DNA from 4 places in the Paenibacillus barengoltzii G22 genome. Region 2 is predicted to be linked to each of the others. Evidence: predicted binding sites of a transcription regulator. Region 2 holds the regulator's gene; each other region holds the start of a gene.
The links. The regulator Rex, encoded in region 2, represses fermentation and respiration genes when NADH is low (regulators of the CRP and FNR family bind a similar motif). The targets are predictions, from matches to a motif close to TTGTGAAATATTTCACAA.
Positions count from the first base shown of each region.

Region 1: C812_RS18970 (cytochrome ubiquinol oxidase subunit I) is a predicted target of Rex. The motif match lies at 1,832-1,849, and genes of this name have one in related genera.
Region 3: pflB (formate C-acetyltransferase) is a predicted target of Rex. The motif match lies at 1,896-1,913, and genes of this name have one in related genera.
Region 4: C812_RS06990 (polymer-forming cytoskeletal protein) is a predicted target of Rex. The motif match lies at 1,586-1,603, and genes of this name have one in related genera.

Region 1 is NZ_KE159655.1:264,624-267,797, reverse strand. It holds gene C812_RS18980 (hypothetical protein) at 1-1,370, shown strand, start outside; gene C812_RS18975 (nitrous oxide-stimulated promoter family protein) at 1,372-1,752, shown strand; gene C812_RS18970 (cytochrome ubiquinol oxidase subunit I) at 1,936-3,174, shown strand, end outside.
Region 2 is NZ_KE159652.1:1,351,395-1,354,568, forward strand. It holds gene dinG (ATP-dependent DNA helicase DinG) at 1-1,002, shown strand, start outside; gene C812_RS06370 (redox-sensing transcriptional repressor Rex) at 1,044-1,688, shown strand; gene C812_RS06375 (amidohydrolase) at 1,685-2,983, shown strand; gene C812_RS06380 (cell wall elongation regulator TseB-like domain-containing protein) at 3,044-3,174, shown strand, end outside.
Region 3 is NZ_KE159652.1:1,164,706-1,167,879, forward strand. It holds gene adhE (bifunctional acetaldehyde-CoA/alcohol dehydrogenase) at 1-1,738, shown strand, start outside; gene pflB (formate C-acetyltransferase) at 1,983-3,174, shown strand, end outside.
Region 4 is NZ_KE159652.1:1,492,798-1,495,971, forward strand. It holds gene C812_RS06980 (discoidin domain-containing protein) at 1-603, shown strand, start outside; gene C812_RS06985 (SDR family NAD(P)-dependent oxidoreductase) at 783-1,460, shown strand; gene C812_RS06990 (polymer-forming cytoskeletal protein) at 1,683-2,216, shown strand; gene C812_RS23130 (DUF6199 family natural product biosynthesis protein) at 2,260-2,379, opposite strand; gene C812_RS06995 (AraC family transcriptional regulator) at 2,522-3,174, shown strand, end outside.

The DNA of each region.
Region 1 (3,174 bases), on a different contig from region 2:
GCATTATGATGTTTATGGTGATGACCTCGATGATCTCCGATTTCTCCTCGGTGCTGCTAGATATTCGGGATCGAAGCATTTTGGCGACGAAGCCGATTAACCGCCGTACGCTCACGATGGCGAAGACGGTGCATATCTTTATTTACCTGTTCTTTTTGACCGGAGCCATCGCGGTGATTCCGCTGGCGGTCGGATTAATTCGGCAGGGGATCGGGTTCTTTGCCCTGATGCTGCTGCAGCTCATCCTGATGGACTTGTTGATCGTGGTGCTGACCGCGCTGTTGTATTTGGTCGTGTTGCGGTTTTTTGACGGCGAGAAGCTGAAGGATATGATCAATTACGTGCAAATCGGGATGACGATCACAATTGCGGTAGGTTATCAGGTGTTGGTCCGGCTGTTCGACTTCACGGAGATGGACATCGTCTTCAAGCCGGCGTGGTGGCAGTACTTGGTGCCGCCGGTATGGGTTGGCGCTGCATTTCAATCGCTGCTTCATCCGGGCGAAGGGATGACGTATGCCGGGCTGGCAGCTCTGTCCGTAGTTGTTCCGCTGGCCGCCTTCCTGCTGTATCTGAAGCTAATGCCGGCTTTGGAACGGAACCTGCAGAAGCTGGCGGAACCCAGCGCGAAGAGCGGGCAGCGGTCGGGGAAGATGCTGCGCCGAATCTCCGATTGGCTTTGCTCCTCGCCGCAGGAGAGCGCTTTCTTTCGCTTTACCTGGTCAATGTTGGGAACGGAGCGCGAGTTTAAGCTGAAGGTGTACCCTTCTTTGGGCTTCTCGATCGTGTTTCCTTTCATCTTCCTATTCTCGAATGGACTTGATCAGGGCTTGGAGGGGATCTCCGGTTCCCGGTCTTATTTGTTTATTTACTTTAGCGGGATTATGCTGCCATCACTCATCATGATGCTGCGTTATTCCAGCCGATATAAAGCGGCCTGGATCTACCGGACTGCTCCGATCTCCGGCGAAACGTCCATTTACAAAGGAGCCTTGCTGGCGAGCTTGGTGCGGCTCATGTTGCCGTTATATGTGATTGAGGCGGTGATTTTTGCCGTGCTGTTCGGAGCGTCCATTATTCCGGACTTGATCGTGGTGGGATTGGCAATGTTTGCTTTCGCAATTCTTTGTTTCCTATTCATTCGCAAGGGACTGCCCTTCTCTGAACCCTTCGAAGCCGCAGGGCAGCAGAACCAAAGCTTTGTTGTCATGGGATTGATGCTGCTGCTCGGCGCATTTGGCGTGCTGCATTGGCTGGCAACGACGCTTCCGTTTGGGATTGTGGCTTACGGACTGCTCATGATCGCGGTAACGTGGCTGGGATGGAGACTGGCCTTCCAGACGCGGGAAACGCAGAAGGTGACGAGATAAGATGGCCATGCTTAAGAACGATGGGCCGCGAATTCGCCGGGAAAAGATCACCGTGACTCGGATGATCGCACTATATTGCCGTAAGGAACATGAGGACAGGGAACGAACTCCTAGGCGTGCAGCGGTTCATCATCCCGCGTCCGTGTTGTTATGTGACGAGTGTGCCGAACTTCACCACTATGCCGAGCAGCGGCTGGACCGCTGCCGGTTCGGTGAAGGGAAGACCACGTGCCTGACGTGCCCGGTGCATTGTTATGCGCCGATCCAGCGGGAGCGGATTCGCCGGGTGATGGCTTTTGCCGGTCCGCGGATGCTTTGGCGGCACCCGGTGTTAACGCTGAGGCACCTCCTTGATGGCGTGAAGAAAGGCCATTCACAGTAATTTCATAAATTGGACGACCCTCAAAAAATGTTGATCTGATGCGGGTTTCAGGCCAATATTCGGAATTGTGACATATCTCATGTGATTTCTGTCACAAAATTATTACTTTTTCCCCGTTCGTTTTCATGGATCAGTGATAGAATTCACATTAGATAATAATTATTTGAAAGTAGGGGAAAAGAAATGCTGGATCCGATTGTGCTTGCTCGCCTGCAGTTTGCGGTGACAACGATTTTCCATTTCTTCTTCGTACCTTTGTCCATCGGCCTTGTGCTGCTGATTGCCATCATGGAGACGATGTACGTTGTGAAGGGCAAAGAAGAATACAAACGGATGGCCAAGTTTTGGGGAAAACTGTTCCTTATCAACTTTGCGGTAGGGGTCGTGACGGGGATTCTCCAAGAATTCCAATTTGGGATGAACTGGTCGGATTATTCACGCTTTGTGGGTGACGTCTTCGGGGCACCGCTGGCGGTAGAAGCGTTGTTTGCTTTCTTTATGGAATCGACGTTTATCGGATTGTGGATTTTCGGATGGGATCGTCTGTCCAAGAAAGTGCACCTGTTGTGCATTTGGCTGGTTGCTTTGGGGACGACCGTCTCAGCGTTCTGGATTCTGGCCGCAAACTCGTTTATGCAACGTCCAGTTGGTTTCGAGATCAACAACGGCCGCGCGGAGATGAACGACTTCTTCGCTCTGATCGGCAATGGGCAGCTGTGGGTGGAATTCCCGCACACGGTGTTGGGTGCTTTTGCCACAGGTGCTTTCTTGATCGCTGGGGTCAGCGCATATAAGCTGATGAAGCGTCAAGATGTGGCGTTCTTCAAAAAATCGTTCACGATCGGCATTATCGTGGCCTTGATCGCTTCGTTCGCTACGGCGATGTTTGGTCACCAACAAGCGCAGTACCTGGTGAAGACGCAGCCGATGAAAATGGCGGCTTCCGAAGGGCTATGGGGCAAGTCGGGCGACCCTGCGCCTTGGACGCTGTATGCTCATATTGATTCAAATGATCAGAAGAATAATTTTGAGATTAAAATTCCTTACCTGCTGAGCTTCCTGTCTTACAGTAAGTTCTCCGGCGAGGTGAAAGGCATGCACGAATTGCAGGCCGAATATGAACAAACCTACGGTCCTGGCGACTACATCCCTCCGGTACGGACGACGTTCTGGAGCTTCCGGATTATGATTCTCGCCGGCTGCTTGATGATCGTGCTCGGGTTGTACGGTACGTATTTGGCATGGCGCAAAAAACTAGAGCAGCCAAACAACAACTGGTTCTATAAAATGATGCTGTGGTCGATTTCCCTGCCGTTTATCGCCAATACTTCAGGTTGGATTATGACGGAGATCGGGCGTCAGCCATGGACGGTATTTGGCTTGATGCAGACAGCGGACAGCGTATCGCCAAGCGTCACAGGC
Region 2 (3,174 bases):
GAGAGCTTGATCACCGATATTAGCGGGTTGTTTAAAGATTTAGCCGGAGAACGGGAAGCGCTTCGCTTCTTCATGAAGCTGGAGAGCGAGGATACCGTCTATTGGATAGAAGCGAACGGGAACTTCCGCAGCCGGTCGCTGCAAATGTATGCGGTGCCGATTGATGTCAGCGCTCAGTTGAAGCAATTTTTCTTCGATCGGAAGAAGAGCGTCGTCATGACGTCTGCGACTTTATCTGTGGATAAATCGTTCCAATATATGATTGAGCAGCTTGGCTTGACGGAGGCAGCGGAAGAGGATCGGCTGATCACCGCGATGCTGCCATCGCCGTTTAATTACCGTGATCAGGCGCTGCTGGTGATTCCGCGCGATTTTCCAAGTGTGAAAGGCAGCGTGGGGGATGACCATTTCATTAACACGCTGGTACAATCACTGGCGGATGCCGCGGTGGCGACACAGGGGCGCATGCTAGTGCTGTTTACATCGTACAAGATGCTCAGGCAGGTGTATGACCCGCTGAAAGAACGGCTTGTAGCGGAGGGCATCACGGTGATCGGGCAAGGGATGGACAGCGGCAGCCGCACCAAGCTGACCCGGCGCTTCCAAGGGAACAGCGCATCGGTGCTGCTCGGGACAAGCAGCTTCTGGGAAGGGGTGGATATCCCTGGCGAGGCGTTGACCAGTTTAGCGATTGTACGCTTGCCGTTCCAGCCGCCAAACCATCCGCTGGTGGAAGCGAAGAGCGAACGCCTGCAGCGGGAGAAGAAGAATCCATTCATGAAGCTGTCTGTCCCGCAGGCGGTCATTCGCTTTAAGCAAGGGTTCGGACGGCTTGTCCGTTCGTCGCAGGATCGCGGCATCGTGATCGTTTATGATACCCGGATCCTGGAATCATATTATGGAAAATATTTCTTATACTCATTGCCTGGACCGAAGATGGAGCATATGCCATTAACTCAAATGGTGCCGCGTATCTCGGAATGGTTAAATCCCGAAGCCTAAGCCGCTTCATAGATCGTAATGGAGAATAGGGGGAACAATGCATGAAGTCAGATAAAATTTCGGACGCTGTCGTCCGCAGACTGCCGGTTTACCTGCGTTTTTTAAATGAACTCAGCCGCCGTGAGGTGCCAACGGTGTCCTCCCAGGAGCTTGGACAGAAGCTGGATCTTAATCCGGCGCAAATCCGTAAGGATTTAGCTTATTTCGGCGATTTTGGCCGAAAGGGGATCGGCTACGATGTCGCTTATTTGATTGAGAAAATTCAACAAATTTTAAATCTGGACCAACAGATTAACGTTGCGCTGGTGGGCGCCGGGAATCTGGGCCAAGCCCTTTCGAATTATAATGCGTATTTGAAGGATAATATGAAGATTGTTGCGGTGTTCGACGCTTCGCCGGCGAAAATCGGCAAGCAGATCAACAACATTACGATTCAGCCGATCGAAGAGCTGGCGGAAACTGTTCGAGCGAAAAATATCCGCATTGGCATCATCACCGTACCGGATACAGAAGCCCAACGGGTGGCGGATGAGCTGGTGGCCGCCGGAATCGGTGCGATTCTGAACTTCGCGCCAACGATTCTGAAGGTTCCGCCGGAAGTTCGGATTCATGCGGCTGATTTCACCACAGATTTGCTGAGCTTGGCTTACTACTTGGAAAACGGAAAGGAAACAAGCAACGTATGAGTCGGAAATGGTTAATTAAGAACGGGACGTTTGCCGTATTAGATGCGGAACGTCCTGTGGTTGACGGATATATGCTCGTTGAGGGCGATACGATCAGCTATATCGGGGAAGAGCGCCCGGAAGGCGTGGAAGGCGCCGAGACTTTGGACGGCAAAGGCTTGTTGTTCCTGCCGGGCCTAATCAATACCCATGGCCATGCGGCGATGTCGCTGCTGCGCGGTTACGGAGATGACATGGTGCTGCAAACCTGGCTGCAGGAGAAAATGTGGCCAATGGAAGCCAAATTTACGGCAGCGGATGTGTATGCCGGTACGGCATTGTCCGTGCTGGAAATGCTCAAGGGCGGGACGACGACGTTCCTGGATATGTACGATCATATGGACGAAGTGGCCAACGTCGTGGAGGAATCAGGCATTCGCGCCGTGCTGATGCGCGGAGCCATCGGTTTGTGCTCCCCGGAAGAGCAAGATCAGAAGCTCAAGGAAGCGATCGCGTTTGCACAGAACTGGCACGGCAAGGCAGAAGGACGCATCACCACGATGATGTCACCGCATGCACCGTACACCTGCCCGCCAGCCTTCATCGAGAAATTTGTGCAAGCTGCCCATGATCTCGATTTGCCAATGCATACGCATATGTCGGAGACACGCGCCGAGGTAGAGCAGAACGTGAACGATTACGGCGTCCGTCCGGTAGAGCATTTGTTGAAGCTGGGGATGTTCTCCCGCCCAACCCTGCTTGCCCATGCGGTGCATTTGACCGACGAGGAAATCGATATCTTGGCATCCCACGGGGTTACAATTTCGCATAACCCGGGCAGTAACTTGAAGCTGGCCAGCGGTGTCGCCCGCGTACCCGAACTCTTGAAGAAAGGCGTAGTGGTATCGCTGGGGACCGACGGTCCGGCGAGCAACAATAACCTGGATATGCTGGAGGAGATTCGTTTGGCTGCGCTGATCCATAAAGGCGTATCCGGCGATCCAACGGCGGTTCCGGCACTGGAAGCCTTGAAGATGGGAACGGAATACGGTGCAAAATCAGTCTTCTTGCAAAATACAGGCAAGCTGGCTGCAGGCATGAAGGCAGATATTATCGCCTTGAACACGGAGCAAGCCCATTTCCTGCCGAGAACGGATTATATCTCCCATACCGTTTATTCCGCAGGGGCCAAGGATGTGGAGCATGTCTGGGTGAACGGCAAGCAGGTTGTCAAACACGGGGCTTGCTTGACGCTGGATGAGGAACGTATCCGCTACGAGGCGCAGGCGGCGTTTGAGGGACTGCTGGCACGATAATGAGCGGCGCGCGGTTTCCAGAAGGAGGCTGCTTGCATAGGAAGGGAAAGGAAGAGAAGCTTGAGGAAGCGAACGAAATGGATCCTGCTGTCCCTTGTGATCCTGTTGATCGTGCTCCTGGGTCTCCACCGGTTTTATCTATACATTCATGAGGATACGTGGGAAGCCGAAAGAGCCGCCATTCAGCAGGC
Region 3 (3,174 bases), 190 kb from region 2:
CGCAGGCGCGATCAACGCTGAAAAATGTGCGGTGAACCCTGCGATCGTTGGTCAATCGGCCGTAAAAATCGCAGAAATGTGCGGCATCGACGTTCCGGCCGGAACGAAAATCCTCGTTGCCGAGATCGAAGGCGTTGGCCCGAAATTCCCATTGTCTGCAGAGAAGCTGAGTCCTGTACTCGCTTGCTACAAAGTGAAAAATGCAGAGGAAGGCATTAAGCGTGCCCTGGAAGTGGTGCAATTCGGCGGTATGGGTCATTCCTCGGTCATCCACTCGAATAATGATGAAGTGATTCAACAATTTTCCGAACGGATGCCAACCTGCCGGATCCTGGTGAACCAACCTTCTTCGCAAGGCGGTATCGGCGACATCTACAACACGAACCTGCCGTCGCTGACACTGGGCTGCGGGTCGTACGGACGCAACTCGACTTCGTCGAACGTAACGGCCGTGAATCTGATCAACGTGAAAAGGGTGAATCATCGTACCGTGAACATGCAATGGTTTAAAGTGCCTAGCAAAATTTACTTCGAGAAAAACTCGACGCAATACTTGGCGAAGATGCCGGACATCTCCCGCGTCATGATCGTGACTGACCCGATGATGGTGAAGCTCGGCTACGTGGAAAGAGTCGAACATTTCTTGCGTCAACGCCAAACGCCAGTCGCCATCGAAGTGTTCTCGGACGTTGAACCCGATCCATCGACCACGACTGTACAACGCGGTACAGAGCTGATGGCGAAATTCCAGCCGGACTGCATTATCGCGCTGGGCGGCGGTTCGCCGATGGACGCAGCCAAAGGCATGTGGCTGTTCTATGAATATCCGGATACCGACTTCCACAATCTGAAGCAAAAATTTATGGATATTCGCAAACGGATCTACAAATATCCGCGTCTCGGCCAAAAAGCGAAGTTCGTGGCGATTCCAACAACGTCGGGTACCGGTTCCGAAGTGACCTCGTTCTCGGTAATCACGGATAAAATCAACGGCAATACGAAATATCCGTTGGCGGATTACGAGCTGACGCCGGACGTTGCAATTATCGACCCTGAATTCGTATACAGCTTGCCAAAAGTTGCAGTCGCAGATACCGGTATGGACGTACTGACGCACGCGATCGAAGCTTACGTCTCGGTTATGGCGAACGACTACACAGACGGTCTGGCGATTAAAGCGATCCAACTGGTATTCCAATACCTGGAGAAATCGGCACTGACCGGTGACAAGCTGGCCCGTGAGAAAATGCACAACGCTTCGACGCTTGCAGGGATGGCGTTCGCCAACGCATTCCTTGGCATCAACCACAGCTTGGCGCACAAATGGGGCGGTCAATACGGTACGGCTCATGGACGTACCAATGCGATTCTGATGCCGCACGTCATCCGCTACAACGCGAAGAAACCAACGAAATTCGCGGCATGGCCGAAATACAGAAACTTCGTTGCCGATGAACGTTATGCAGAAATCGCCCGCATTCTGGGTCTGCCGGCTCGCACGACGGAAGAAGGCGTGAAAAGCTTGATCAAAGCGGTGCGCGATCTGAACAAGAAGCTGGGCATTCCGGAATCGTTCCAAGCGCTTGGTTTCGATGCGAAGGATTTCGAATCGCGCGTCGATTACCTGGCGGACCGTGCCTTCGAAGATCAATGTACGACGGCGAATCCGAAGCTTCCGTTGGTCAGTGAGCTGGCTGAGATTTATCGCGACGCCTTCTATGGTAGATTTGAAGAATAAGTGAACAGGCGGGGAAAAAAGGTGACAAATATCACTCAATGTGATATTTGTCACAATCTTTTTGGATAGGAAGAGCTATGATTACAGTATAAATGATCCCTCAGAAATAAGTGAGTGGAACCCGGTCTTTCGGGGCCGGGTACCATAATTGTCTAAGTTGTGAAAAGTATCACAAATTTTAGGGATCATGAGGCGCGGGATAGACCTTCAACCGCGACCACATATATAAATGGAGGGAATCAAGATGTCGGTGATCGAAAGAGAAGTAACAGAAACGAAGGCACAAAACGCATGGAGAGGCTTCAAAGCTGGGAAATGGATGAAGGAAGTGGATACGCGCGATTTCATCCAATCCAACGTGAATCCTTATGAAGGAAATGAATCCTTCTTGAAAGGCGCTACGGCGAACACGAAAGCGTTGTGGGATATCGTATCGCAGCTGTCCGTGAAAGAACGGGAAGCTGGAGGGGTCCTGGATGTAGACGTGAATACGCCATCGACGATCACTTCCCATGCTCCTGGATATTTGGATAAAGAGAAGGAACAAATCGTTGGCGTTCAGGGTTCGGCCCCGTTCCAACGCACGATCCATCCATTCGGCGGGATCAACATGGTTATCAATGCATGCAAAGCTTATGGCTTCGATCTGCCAGCTGAGATCGTCAACCTGTTTACAACGATTCGTAAAACCCATAACCAAGGGGTATTTGATGCTTATACATCGGAAATGAGAGCCGCCCGTAAAGCCGGGATTATCACTGGCCTTCCTGACGCATACGGACGCGGTCGGATCATCGGGGACTATCGCCGCGTTGCTCTGTATGGCGTGGACTTCTTGATCAAGCAAAAACAACAAGAACTGAAATCCCTTGAAGTGGATGTCATCGATGAAGATGTGATTCGCTTGCGGGAAGAAATTTCTGAACAAATTCGCGCTTTGGGTGAATTGAAACAGCTCGGCGAAATGTACGGATTCGACATTTCCAGACCGGCGAACAATGCGAAAGAAGCATTCCAATGGTTGTACTTCGGTTATCTGGCAGCGGTCAAAGAACAAGACGGTGCCGCCATGTCCCTCGGACGTGTATCTTCGTTCCTCGATATTTACATTGAACGCGACCTGGCAGAAGGAACGTTAACTGAAGAAGCAGCCCAAGAATTGGTTGACCATTTCGTTATGAAGCTGCGCATCGTGAAATTCTTGAGAACGCCAGAGTACAACGAACTGTTCAGCGGTGACCCAACCTGGGTAACGGAATCGATCGGCGGGATGTCCGTAAATGGTCAGACGCTTGTAACCAAGAACAGCTTCCGCTTCCTGCATACGCTGTACAACCTGGGACCGGCTCCAGAACCAAACCTGACCGTTCTCTGGTCGGAGCAACTGCCTGATGCCTTCAAGAAATACTGCGCGAAGGTATCGATTGAAACGAGCT
Region 4 (3,174 bases), 140 kb from region 2:
TCGCTGGACGGTCAATCCTGGGGCGAACCTGTCGCTACGGGGCAAGGAGATGGCCCAGTCGTAACGGCAGCCTTCCCGCTGCAGACGGCCCGTTACCTTAAAGTCGTACAAACGGGGACCGATTCGCACTGGTGGTCGATTCATGATGTGAAGGTATTTACCGCTGATTCGACGCCATGGATTGCAGAACCGTTAGCCGGAGAGGACGATTTCCTTAATGTGCTGGACCGTTCTGGGTGGACGGTTACCGCTTCTACCGCTGCGGATATCTTGGAGATGTTGGATGACAATTTGCGCAGCCGCTGGACGTCCGGTGAGGCGCAGACACCAGGCCAATGGATTCAGATTGATCTGGGCGGCCTGCGGACGATCAGTAAGCTGAGCATGGACTCGGGCGAGAGCGACAACGACTATGCTCACAGCTATCAAGTCCTTGCCTCAGAGAATGGGGTGGACTGGACGTTGGTTGCTGAGGATGTCGGAACGAGCAAACAGATCGTAACGACCTTCCCTCGGCAAACGGCGCGTTATGTGAAAATCATTCAAACCTCCACGACGCCATCGTGGTGGTGGTCGATCGCCGAGTTAAATCTCTATCGGTAAAAGTTAAATAGAAGTAAGTAGGAATGACGCAGCTCCCGGACGGATATTTCCGTTACCGGGAGCTGTTTTTTTGAGTTTATAATTTGAGAACGATAAATCTAAAATAATACTTTACCGAACGTTCTCATTATGATAAACTCAGGATGAAAGGAGAAACCGCCCATTAGCAGCCTTCGTCAATGAACACAGGCCGGGATCAGGAGAAATTGAATAAAGCTGTTGCAGCGTTGGGTATTGCCAACACGATTGGCGTAGTGTCAGACGCCTCGGATCCAGAGGGGGCAGAGAAAGCCGTCACGGCAGCGGTTGACGGCTTTGGCCGGTTAGACATCGTGTTCGCGAACGCCGGTATCAGCGGCAACACGCCGCTTGGCAGTGCAGATCCATCTTTGTTCAAGAAGATCCTTGATGTGAACATCGCCGGAGTGTTCTTTACAATTCAAGCAGCTTCCGCATATTTGAAAGAAGGCGGATCGGTGATTTTAAACGGCTCCGTGTTGGCAAAGGCCGGCAGTCCAGGATATGCAGCTTATGCTGCAAGTAAAGGAGCGGTTACCAGCATGGCACGGGTATTGGTGGCAGAATTCGCGCCGCGGGGAATCCGCGTTAACACCGTTGTTCCTGGCGCAACGAAGACACCGATTTGGGGGGATACATCGGTTCCGGAATTTAGCCCGCTCGAAGAATATTTGAAACAAAGCATCCCGCTCAACCGGATGGGGAAACCGGAAGAATTGGCGAATGCGGTGTTATTCCTAGCTTCGGATGATTCATCTTACGTCACTGGTGCAGAAATCAGCGTAGACGGGGGCGCAGGCTCTTCGCCAATGGGGACGCCAGCACATCAGCTCGACTGAACGAAGCATGAAAAACACTCCCGTGAGGGAGTTCATATAGATACAAGCCGGCCAGGGAGTTGGTCGGCTTCCATTACGAAAATATAGAGGAGGGAATGTCAAAGATGAACAAGATGTGACTAGCAATGTGAAATTTTGCACATATAAGTGAAAAAAATCACATTAACAAAAACCACTTTTTTTTATAATTCAAACTGAAGAGAAAAACAGGAGGGAAACAATATGAAAATGGTTAAAGGATTGGTGGTTGCCGGGCTTGCTGCGGCTCTGCTGGCAGGATGCGGTTCAAACGACGGGAACTCGGCGGCTAACGCTAATAAACCAGCGGATGCTACGACATCGGCTTCAATCGTCAATCAATCGGATGCATTCGTGAATGCAGTGAGTGAGAAAGGGACTTGGATTATCGCGATTCTCAACGACTTGACGGTGGACCAAGATGTTGTTGTTGCTGGCGAATTCCACGATAAAAACGATGCTTCGAAAGACATCTACCGGAAGATCGCATTGTATGCGCAAGATGAAGACCACAACGTGACCGCTTCTTACACCTTAACCGTTCCGAAATTGACGGTTCAAAGTGAAAACCTGAGAATTCAAGGCGGCACTGTGAAAGGTGATGTCTACGTAGAAGCTAACGGCTTCAACCTGTACGAAAACGCTACGATCGACGGCAACCTTTACTTCGCCAATGCCGACGTGCAAGCCAGCGCGAAAATCGACGGTAAAGTAACAGGGGCAACGGAAGTGAAATAACAGCAAACCCAAAGGCCAACCTCATGAGGTTGGCCTTATTTTTTTAGATGAAGAACGATTGAATGAACACATAGATCCCCATACCAATAATCGCGATACCGCTGATTTTGCACGAGAGATAATAGAAATCACTTGGCTCCGCCTCACGCACCCATAACCCCACATGATTTCCTCCCCTAATCAGATACTATATCTACGTCTTCGCACGGGGGAGGTTGCGGTTTACCCATACGTATGGTCTAATCGCAGTAGCTGTAAACTGCATAGAAACTTCACAGGAAGTCTCATTGAGGGGGCGAGCGGTGATGAACCTGAACCATCTACATTTTCATATCCATTATTGCAACAGTAAACAGCCGAATGACGGTAAACAGCTAAGAAGCAGCATCCGTAGAACACTTACGCATCACGAATTGCTGCTCGTCACCGGGGGGAAGGGCAGCATTACGTTGGACCGCAAGGAACTTCTCGTTCAAGAAGGCATGTTAATCTACATCCACGCGGGTCTCCCTCATCACATACAGATGGACGAAACCGATCCGATCTGTTTCTATTCCGTCCATTTTAGTTATGCGGGCATCCGCTTTGATGACGGGACTTGGACCATTGGGCAGAAAACTGAGCATTTGCCGCTTCCGTCCATGCAGGTGCTGCAAAACGGATATTTGGTCGAGGATGCCTTTCGCCGATTGACGGCTGCCTGGTTCGCTAAATTGCCAGGATATGAGCTGCTGACGAGAGCGGGGCTGGAGCAACTGCTGTATGAAGTCTTGGCCCATGTGCAAAGACAAACTCAGAACCACGCGGTTGCCCTCAAAGTGGAGAAAGTGATTCAGTACATGCGTGAGCATCTGGGCGAGCGGCTTACGTTGGCAGAGTTATCGGAACAGGTGCATTTGTCCACATATTACCTGTCACGAGCTTTTAAACAGACGACCGGATTCACCGTCATTGAGTA